Regions from separate parts of the Paenibacillus sp. NRS-1782 genome, predicted to be linked through region 1. Evidence: riboswitches for the same ligand, from Rfam matches in the RefSeq annotation. Region 1 holds a riboswitch; the other holds the start of a gene.
The links. A riboswitch is a leader RNA that binds a small molecule or an ion and turns the genes downstream of it on or off. The one in region 1 is predicted to bind cyclic di-GMP.

Region 1 (4,452 bases):
TCAAAGCGCCATGCGCCGGGCGCGCGAGCACCTTTACAGGCTGACCGGACATGAATCGTCCGGTCGTGCCTTTTGCAATACACGGTATGATCGGCATGATGCATTTTTGAGTAGCGCAGGGATGGATTTGAATCTGGAGAAGCGATAGCGCTCGCCTTTGGAACGGGATTCAAACCTTTACACGATTTTATACAATCGAGTGAATCCCGGTCCAACAGCGATCGTAAGATCAAATCCATCCCGTAGCGGGCTACTCAACCGTGCTCCATCCGATCACCTACCCAAATTAGAGAGGAAGTGGAGAGTTATGAAGCTCGTACTTTTGTCTGGTGGTTCCGGTAAGAGATTATGGCCTTTGTCCAACGATTCCCGTTCCAAACAATTTTTGAAGGTGCTGGAGAGTCCGGAGGGGAATTCGGAATCTATGGTGCAGCGGGTGTGGAGACAACTGGGGGATAACGGCTTGTCCGAATCCTCGTTTATTGCAACAGGGAGAGCGCAGGTTGAAATGATTCAGAGTCAGGTTGGGCAGGATACGCGCATCATTGTTGAGCCGGAACGAAGAGATACGTTTCCTGCCATTGCGCTGACAGCGACTTATCTATATTCCATTGTTGGAGTTTCCCCCGATGAAATCGTTGCAATATTGCCGGTAGATCCCTATGTAGAGGATGCTTTCTTTGCTACAGTTGCCCAGTTGGAACATACTCTTCAGGAGAGTGAAGGCAAGCTTGCGTTAATCGGAGTTGTCCCTTCCTATCCTTCTGAGAAATATGGTTACATTATACCGAAAAATGATGCCACACAAGGTAGCACAGGCTACCGCGAAGTGAGCCATTTTCAAGAGAAACCCGACCGGGAGCAGGCGGAGCGTCTGATGGAACGCAATGCTCTATGGAACTGCGGGGTTTTTGCATTCCAATTGGGTTACTTGCTCGATATCTTGGCATCCAAAGGTTTGCCGCTGAACTATGAAGAAATGCAAAAGCAATATTCTTCTCTGGAAAAAATCAGCTTTGACTATGAGGTAGTCGAGAAGGAGCAGGACATCGTTGTTCTTCCGTATGATGGATTCTGGAAGGATTTAGGTACCTGGAACACCTTAACGGAAGAAATGTCCCATCAGCAAGTGGGCAGAGGCGTAGTAACGGAGGATTGCGTCAATACAAGCCTTATCAACGAACTGGATATCCCCGTGGCAATCATTGGAACGAATGATCTGATCGTAGCTGTCAGCCCGGATGGCATCCTTGTGACCAATAAGGCGGAAAGTCCGCGCATCAAGGAAGTGCTCAAGGCTCATAATCAGCGTCCAATGTACGAAGAGCGACGTTGGGGGCATTATCGGGTAGTGGATTATGTAAAGTATGACGAGGGCAACGAGGTATTGACCAAGCGAATCCGTGTGCTGCAAGGCAAAAATATCAGCTACCAGCTTCATTTCAAACGGAGTGAAATTTGGACCATTATTAGCGGTGAAGCGGAAATTATTTTGAATGAAAAGCTGCATAAGGTGAAGGCGGGTGATGTGGTTCGCATTCCAGAAGGGACGAAGCATAGCATTTTGGCCGTGACCGATGTGGAATTGATCGAGGTACAGACAGGTTCTGAGTTGATCGAAGAGGATATTGTCCGTTTTTGCATGGATTGGGATGAAATTTCCCGTCACCAGTTTATTTCATAAATGAGCATCATGCAACATTCCTGAAGGATGAAAAATGACTCATTTATGAAGTTTTTATCCCGAACTGTCGAAAATACGCGAAAATCTGTAAATTCATGAACATGACCTATTAAATTTTGGTAAAAAAAAGTCGATACTTAGGGTAAGAAGGAATCCAAACTCCTTCCACGATAAACGCAGCCCTGTTGAAAGGCAGGTACGCAAAGCTAAAGGGCCTTCCGTGAGGATGGCAGCCTGGCTACCGAAAGGAAGAGCGAGAGTGAGTCCCTATTTTACCCCTGTGAATCGATGGATACGCAGTGTACTCCCCGTTGTTATGCTTTTTTCTTTGTTGCCCGTCGGTTTTGGTGAATCTCTGTCCGTGGCGAATGCTGCCACACTACAGCCTGTTAATTCGGACGCTTCTGCTGAGGCCCGTGAACTATACAACTATTTGATCAGCATCTCGGGAAAAAAGATGGTCACAGGTCAACATGATTATTTGGAAAGTCCGGATGAATTAAGCAACAAGGTCCAAAAAATCAGTAAGGCGTATGCTGGTGTACATGGCTACGAGATGGGAGCCATCTCCGGCCAGTCCGCCGCTACGGAGGCAGCACAACGTAAAAATGTCGTCGATAGCGCGATACGTTGGAGTAGAGCTGGCGGCATGGTTACGATGACTTATCATGAACCGTTGCCGGGTAAACCACTGACTTGGGCCAATGTGCAGGCGAAAGTAAGCCAGGCGGAGTTCAATAAATATGTGACGCCGGGTACTGCGCAGTATAATCTTCTCATTGCCGATCTGGATAAGGTCGCTGTATCGTTAAAGCAGCTTCGTGATGCGGGGGTTCCAGTATTATGGAGACCTTACCACGAAATGAACGGCGACTGGTTCTGGTGGGGAAACAAAAACAATTGCAATCAGCTATGGAATATCATGTATGACCGTTTTGTAAATACGCATCAGCTGAACAATCTGCTGTGGGTATGGAGTCCGAATGCGCCTAATTCGTACACTGCTCCATATACCCCGAAATATCCGGGGGATGACAAAGTGGATATTTTGGCTGTAGACATTTACAACCATGATTTTAAGCAAAGCCATTACGAAGGATTGCTCGGACTGGCACGAAATAAACCGATTGCCATTGGGGAACATGGTGAGGTGCCCAGTCCCGAGGTGATGAAGGCTCAGCCTAAATGGGTGTATTCCATGACCTGGGGCAAGATGCTGACCGAAAATAACACGACGGATCAGATTCATGATTATATGAATGATTCGACAAGCTTGACGCGGGATGATGTGAAAAAAGGGCTGGCTGCGATGAAAAAACCTGACACGGAGCTACCAACCGTACCGGACACGGGACAAAATGGCTCGACTCCAGCTCCGCCAGTGGTAAGTAAACCAGTCCCGCCTTCCGTTCCGGATATGGTCTACGCAAACGGGCTGCGGGGCGAATATTTTAACGACATGAATCTGGATGGCACTGCTGTTTTGGTTCGCACAGACAGTAAGCTGGATTATAACTGGCGTGCCGCCACGCCTGATCCAAAGGTGGAGGCTGATCAGTTCTCAGTCCGTTGGACGGGCAAAATCAAGCCGCAATATAGTGAGGCCTATACGTTTACCACGATATCCGATGATGGCATTCGTGTATGGGTAGATGGCAAGCTGATTATTGATAGCTGGTTCAAACAAAGCTGGACAGAACGCAAGGGCAGCATTTCCTTGCAAGCAGGCAAAATGGCAGATTTGAAGGTTGAATATTATGATGAAAAGGGCGACGCAATGGCACGTCTGATGTGGGAAAGTCAGCATGAAGCGAAAGCGGTAATTCCCGGCAACGCTTTGTTTCTTCCTTGATATATACTCTTTCCCCGCCAAAAATTTTGAGGAGAGAGAGGGTGGAGCACAATGATGAAAAAATGGTTGACCCAAAAGTATATAGTGGTATTGGCCGGGCTGCTAGGGGTCGCAGCTATAGCGCTGATTGCCTGGTTTATTCATACGCCTCCCAAGAGTGAAGAACTTCAGACGATTAAAGTAGCGGCGGCGAGTCCGGTATGGAAGCTTGGTCAGCGGGATGACTCTTCAGTAGAATTTAGAGGTGTGGTCGGTAAGGACAATATCAATATTTCGGTGGCCTCTACCGAGTCGTCTGCTAAAGGAACATCGTCAGCGATGTCCATAGCGGGGAGTACAACGGCTCCGATATTGCTCAGCAGTGGAGATATCCCTTCCGGATTAAATGCGTCCACGAATCCTGAACTGTCCCTCCAGTACAAGCTGGATCAGGTTCCTCCCAACGGGATGATATTCCGTGTACGAATTTTGGATGCGGGCAAAGCCGTTCCCCAGATGGCTGTATTTTCAAATCATCAGCTGTCCGGTATCATCCAGATTGCCGGGGTTGCCGGCACAGGCAGTGCATATAATTTCAAAAGCAATTACGAGCTATATATCCCCAAAGAGCAATTGCAAAGCGGTGTTAACGTACTCAAGCTAAAGACAGCGCGCTGCCTATACTGCTCCTCTGTTGAAGATAAAAATGTGTGGTGGACTTGGGATGACTTGAGCTTGGAGACGTTAGCTTCACCTGCAACCGAGCCGATACACGGTAAATATATATTGACCGGAACGAATGTCAATAATAAAGAATTTTATTATGATGAGGGTGCAGTTAAACATTTACCATATGTTCTCAAATGGCTGGGAATTGCGTATAGCGGCAATGTCATGAGAGTCACTTGTGCCAGTAATGTAAACAAGGCCTGCACAG
Region 2 (4,452 bases), on a different contig from region 1:
ATGTGATGTGTTTGGAGCTGGCATTGTAGCTTCCTTGCTTGGCTCCATTCTGCTGGGTCATGATGTCTGGAAAGACCCGGGCGTCTGCTTCTGCAGATTTTGAATCTCCGTCCTGCTGCCATTCAATGACGGACTTATTCCAGAACTCAGTCTTTTTCACATCTTTTTTCCAGTCATTATTGAATGCGGTTGAATATTTGATCGTATAAGTATCTTGAATTGGTGCATGGAAAATGATATTAAATCCTTGCTTATTATCCGGTGATAACGGAATAAGCTCATAATCTGCGGGAGCTTGAAGCTCCGTTTTTCCGTCAGCGGATTGGATTTTCAAAGTATTCGGCAACAAGGCCAAGCCGTCGTTGGGAAATACATCCTTGATGACGATATCGTTCATAATATATTGATCTTCATTGATGGTAATAACCCAAGGTATGAATTTTGCGTTATAGTTCGGCTCCTTGGATTCTTTAATAATAATTCCACTTTTAAGAGTTGCTGTGGCATCCTTAGAGACTCCACCTGAAGTCACACGGTTCGTTACCTTATCATCTTGATATACACGTTCTTTGGCTTTCGTTTGATAACGAATGGTATAGGCTGTATCCACATCGGAGTTGAATTGGAGATCAAAGCCGTTGCTGTCCAGATCATTCGTAACCGGAGAGACGGTATATTCTGAGGATGGAAGTACCTCTTGAGTATCGTCTTTGTATATTTCAAGTGAAGCGGGAAGCCATACCTGACTGTTGTTGAACCGATCACTTAACAAGGCTTTGTCGGCAGGTATTTTCTTTTCGCTGAAGTTGTACTTGATCACCCAAGATACCGTTTGTGTAACAGGGTCGTAGCTTTCCACCTTCTTGGACAAGAATTCTCCGCGATCAACCTGTACGGTAGCGGTAGCAGAGACACCATTCATAGAGTCTCCCGAAAAAGTAGCTGTGTTGGAGAATCGGGTCTCGTCACTTGTAATATCTGTAGAATACTGAATCTGATAGGCTGGGCTGATGCTCTCGTCTTTAAAACGAATAACAAAGCCCGTACCGGCCTGATCTGGTTCGAGCGTATACTTGTCCCCACTGATTGGGTCCTTAACTACCGTCGAGCCGTCAATATTGACTTGCAGATTATACAGTTGGAAGGAGTCTCGCAACAGCTCCAGCCCTTGAGGAGTCGGGTCAGTTACGATCGCATTCTTTACGGTGTCCAATTGTGTATTCACATTAATGGCCCAGTCAATCTTGTTTTTGCCGTTAGCCTTTCCTTGTTTACTTATTGGGGGACCGGACACGGGTTTGATGTTGACGATGGATGTTTGTACCCCGATCTTAATTGGAGTCGAAATAATGACTTCTGTACTGCCTTTTGCAACTTCCTTACTGAACTCGGTTTTTACTTGCAGTTTTCCGCTTACGTTGGAATGATTCTCTACGTAATCGTTAAAGGTCATAATGACTTTCCCTTGGCGATCTACCGTAAAGGTACCAACCTCTCCATCTGTTGAAATCAACGGAGACGAGATATCTGTGTAAATTTCAAATTGTTCCGGTAAGTTAAAGGTGAAGGTATCACCTTCTTTATACTGATTGTCCGGAATCTCCCATTCATAGCTTAGCTGGACTGCCGCGCCAATGTCCACACGGACGCCAGGATTATCCACAGCATCAATGATACGGCCAGTTTCATCCGTCAAGATCAGCTTGGTTAAAATATTGTCTACTTGAACTGAGTTGGTCGCTGCCTGAATCATAGGGGCTATGCTGGGAGGTGCCTCTAACGGTTCAGGGTTTGGAATACCGTATACATCTTCCATAACTGTATTCGCAGGATCGCTTATAGCGCTTTCTGGTACAGCCGTGGTTGAAGTGTCTGCGTAAGCCAACGCTGCACTAAAAAAACTTTGGAAAATAAGCAATAGTACAATGATCGTTGCGTTTATTTTTGTTCTCATACTCTTAAGTAAGTCTCCTATTCATCATAATATTATGGAAAGTACCCGGGCGGATTTGGCTCCCCCCTCTTTCTTGTCCCGGAAATAGTATATTCAACAAACTTAGTTTTTAAATGACTGACTAGATATACAATACCTTCCTTATCTCAACAATTTCTCAACAATAATAGAAAAAAGCCCTGATCGCAGTGATCAGGGCTTTCTACAAAAAAAATTAATATTGTTTTGTTTTTGTATATTTGGAGGGTTCTTTGGCCATTGCAAACTTCTGTTTTCCGCTTTTTAGAGCAGCATCTACTGTAGTGTCAATGATAACCCATTGATTGTTGATATTGACTTCATTCCAGGCGTGGTAAGTTTTCACATAGGAGGATTCACCCATAACCAGCTTCGTTGGAACATCCACACTTCGAAGCATGGCGGCGAACAGTGAAGCGTATCCATAGCAAATGTCTTTTTGCGAAACTATTGTACGATCAATTTGTGGAAGGTAGTCTGTTGATAGGTTGAAAGGCTGATTGGAATCGTATTTAATATGACTAATGACATACTCGTAAATACGTTTCACCTTTTCATCATCTGTCTTTGCACCCTTGGTTAATTCCTTGGCTTTCCGAATCGCCTGATTCGTATCGCTCCAGTCAATATTTTGAATAGAATTGAGGTATATGGTTTTACTGTCATTCAAATTTAACTGGACCGTTTCTTCACCTATCACTTTATACTGGTTGCCAGTTAGCTGTTCCAATAAACGAATGTTATAATTGCCATTGCCCATTTGAAGAGCAAATGCTTCTTCAGGCTTGCCCGAATTCAGATAATAAGAGTATTTCTCCGCATCCTTGGTAATTACAATCTTGGTTTTGACATTGGAGTTGACAGGATAACGTATACTAACAATACCGTGGTTTACGTTGTTTTGATTCAGCCATGCCTGACTTTCGGCAGCAAATGCTGTCGTATGTAGGGGGATGGATAACAAAAAAACCAAAATAATTAAAAAAGATGACATTTTCCTCATAGAAAAACTTCCTTTCGGCGGCTAGGCTGCCATCTTAAAAAGAAGGCCCTATAGCTTTGCGTCCCTGCCTTTCGACAGGTTTGCTATTATCGTATAAAGTTTTTCAGGAAAAAAGACACGACAAAAAGCCTCTCCAACCGGTAGCTGGCTGCCATCTTAAAAAGAAGGCCCTGTAGCTTTGCGTCCCTGCCTTTCGACAGGTTTGCCATTTATCCTGAACAGTCTATATCTATCATTCTATCAGTTGGACTTCCGATTAGGCAAGCACAATCTCAGATTTTCTCTGTTTTTCGACAAAGTCATCTAATAGATGAGTTTATAGTTTGGTTCGATTCCCCCATTTTTTGCGGAAGGAATGTGGGGTTTCTCCGACATGTTCCTTGAACAGGTTGATAAAATGGCTAGTGTTGGGAATCCCTACAAACCGTGCGATATCCACAATGGATTCGTCACTGGTTTTAAGCCAGCCTTGAGCCGCTGTGATGCGGACATTAATGAGATAATCAATTGGAGAAAATCCAATCTGTTTCTTGAAGTTTTTAGCGAGATTGAATTTGTTTAACTCAAACATGTCTGCCAGCGAATCCAGCGTAATTCGTTCACTGTAGGATCGATCCAAATATTGCTGAACCTTGCGTACCTCGGTGATCGTATCCTGATTTACATACGGATGATCGTAGGGGTGCTGCAAAATATAAGTCAGCAACTCACTGATGAGTCTGGATGTCAACAGTTCAGCAGAGAGAGTTCTGTCAGATTGTACGCATAAGAGGGAACGCAGCTTGTCCAATATGGTGACTGGATCGTTGAGTGATATTACAGGCTTGTTGTGCTTGGCAAATTGTTCGTAGAAATTGTCGATCAGATTGCCGTACACATTTACACTGATAAACTCCCAAGCTTCATGACCAGCACTGCTGTACTGTACGAATTCCTCACAATTAACGAAAAACATATCATGAGGCTTCAATATGTATTTTTTCTCTCGGTACAGTAATTCCCCTTGTCCTGATAACGTAAAAACGAGCAGAAACGAGGTGAGTTCCTTCCGTTCCATGGCATAAGCAGATGTTTTTTTGAAATAACCTATTTCCTGTATATAAAAAAGGGATCGCTTGGCAAAAGCGGAGGGAGTACGTGCAATGACGACTGGATCGCTGCTCCAAGGGGTCCCATTCCCGTTGTTTTTTTGGTCTGTTGTCATGTCCAATTCCTTTACAAAAGAGCAAATTTATCAAGCTAATCACTGTTTGTTTAACAAACAAAATGGTGGTTTACACATGATTTCCTACTTAATACGGTTTATTTTATCACATCATATAAATGCATGTAGCGAATAATATTTTGAATTATTTCCCAATCTAAATCAGGTGTACTATTATGGTGAAAACAGCCTCGTTTCCTCCATATTTTTAACTCATTCATCCATATGAAAAAGTTAAATTATGTTGAAAAAAATTCGGAGATGCCATGGATT

Region 2: linked by a shared signal. The riboswitch ahead of ACIFQM_RS16280 (transglutaminase domain-containing protein) and the one ahead of ACIFQM_RS09405 (glycosyl hydrolase) in region 1 are both predicted to bind cyclic di-GMP.

The regions. Positions count from the first base shown of each region.
Region 1 is NZ_JBITPH010000021.1:78,626-83,077, forward strand. It holds gene ACIFQM_RS09395 (hypothetical protein) at 1-233, opposite strand, end outside; gene ACIFQM_RS09400 (sugar phosphate nucleotidyltransferase) at 308-1,684, shown strand; cyclic di-GMP riboswitch class I at 1,850-1,930, shown strand; gene ACIFQM_RS09405 (glycosyl hydrolase) at 1,911-3,536, shown strand; gene ACIFQM_RS09410 (hypothetical protein) at 3,588-4,452, shown strand, end outside.
Region 2 is NZ_JBITPH010000041.1:27,671-32,122, forward strand. It holds gene ACIFQM_RS16275 (collagen binding domain-containing protein) at 1-1,954, opposite strand, end outside; gene ACIFQM_RS16280 (transglutaminase domain-containing protein) at 2,169-2,975, opposite strand; cyclic di-GMP riboswitch class I at 2,989-3,070, opposite strand; cyclic di-GMP riboswitch class I at 3,112-3,192, opposite strand; gene ACIFQM_RS16285 (AraC family transcriptional regulator) at 3,292-4,179, opposite strand.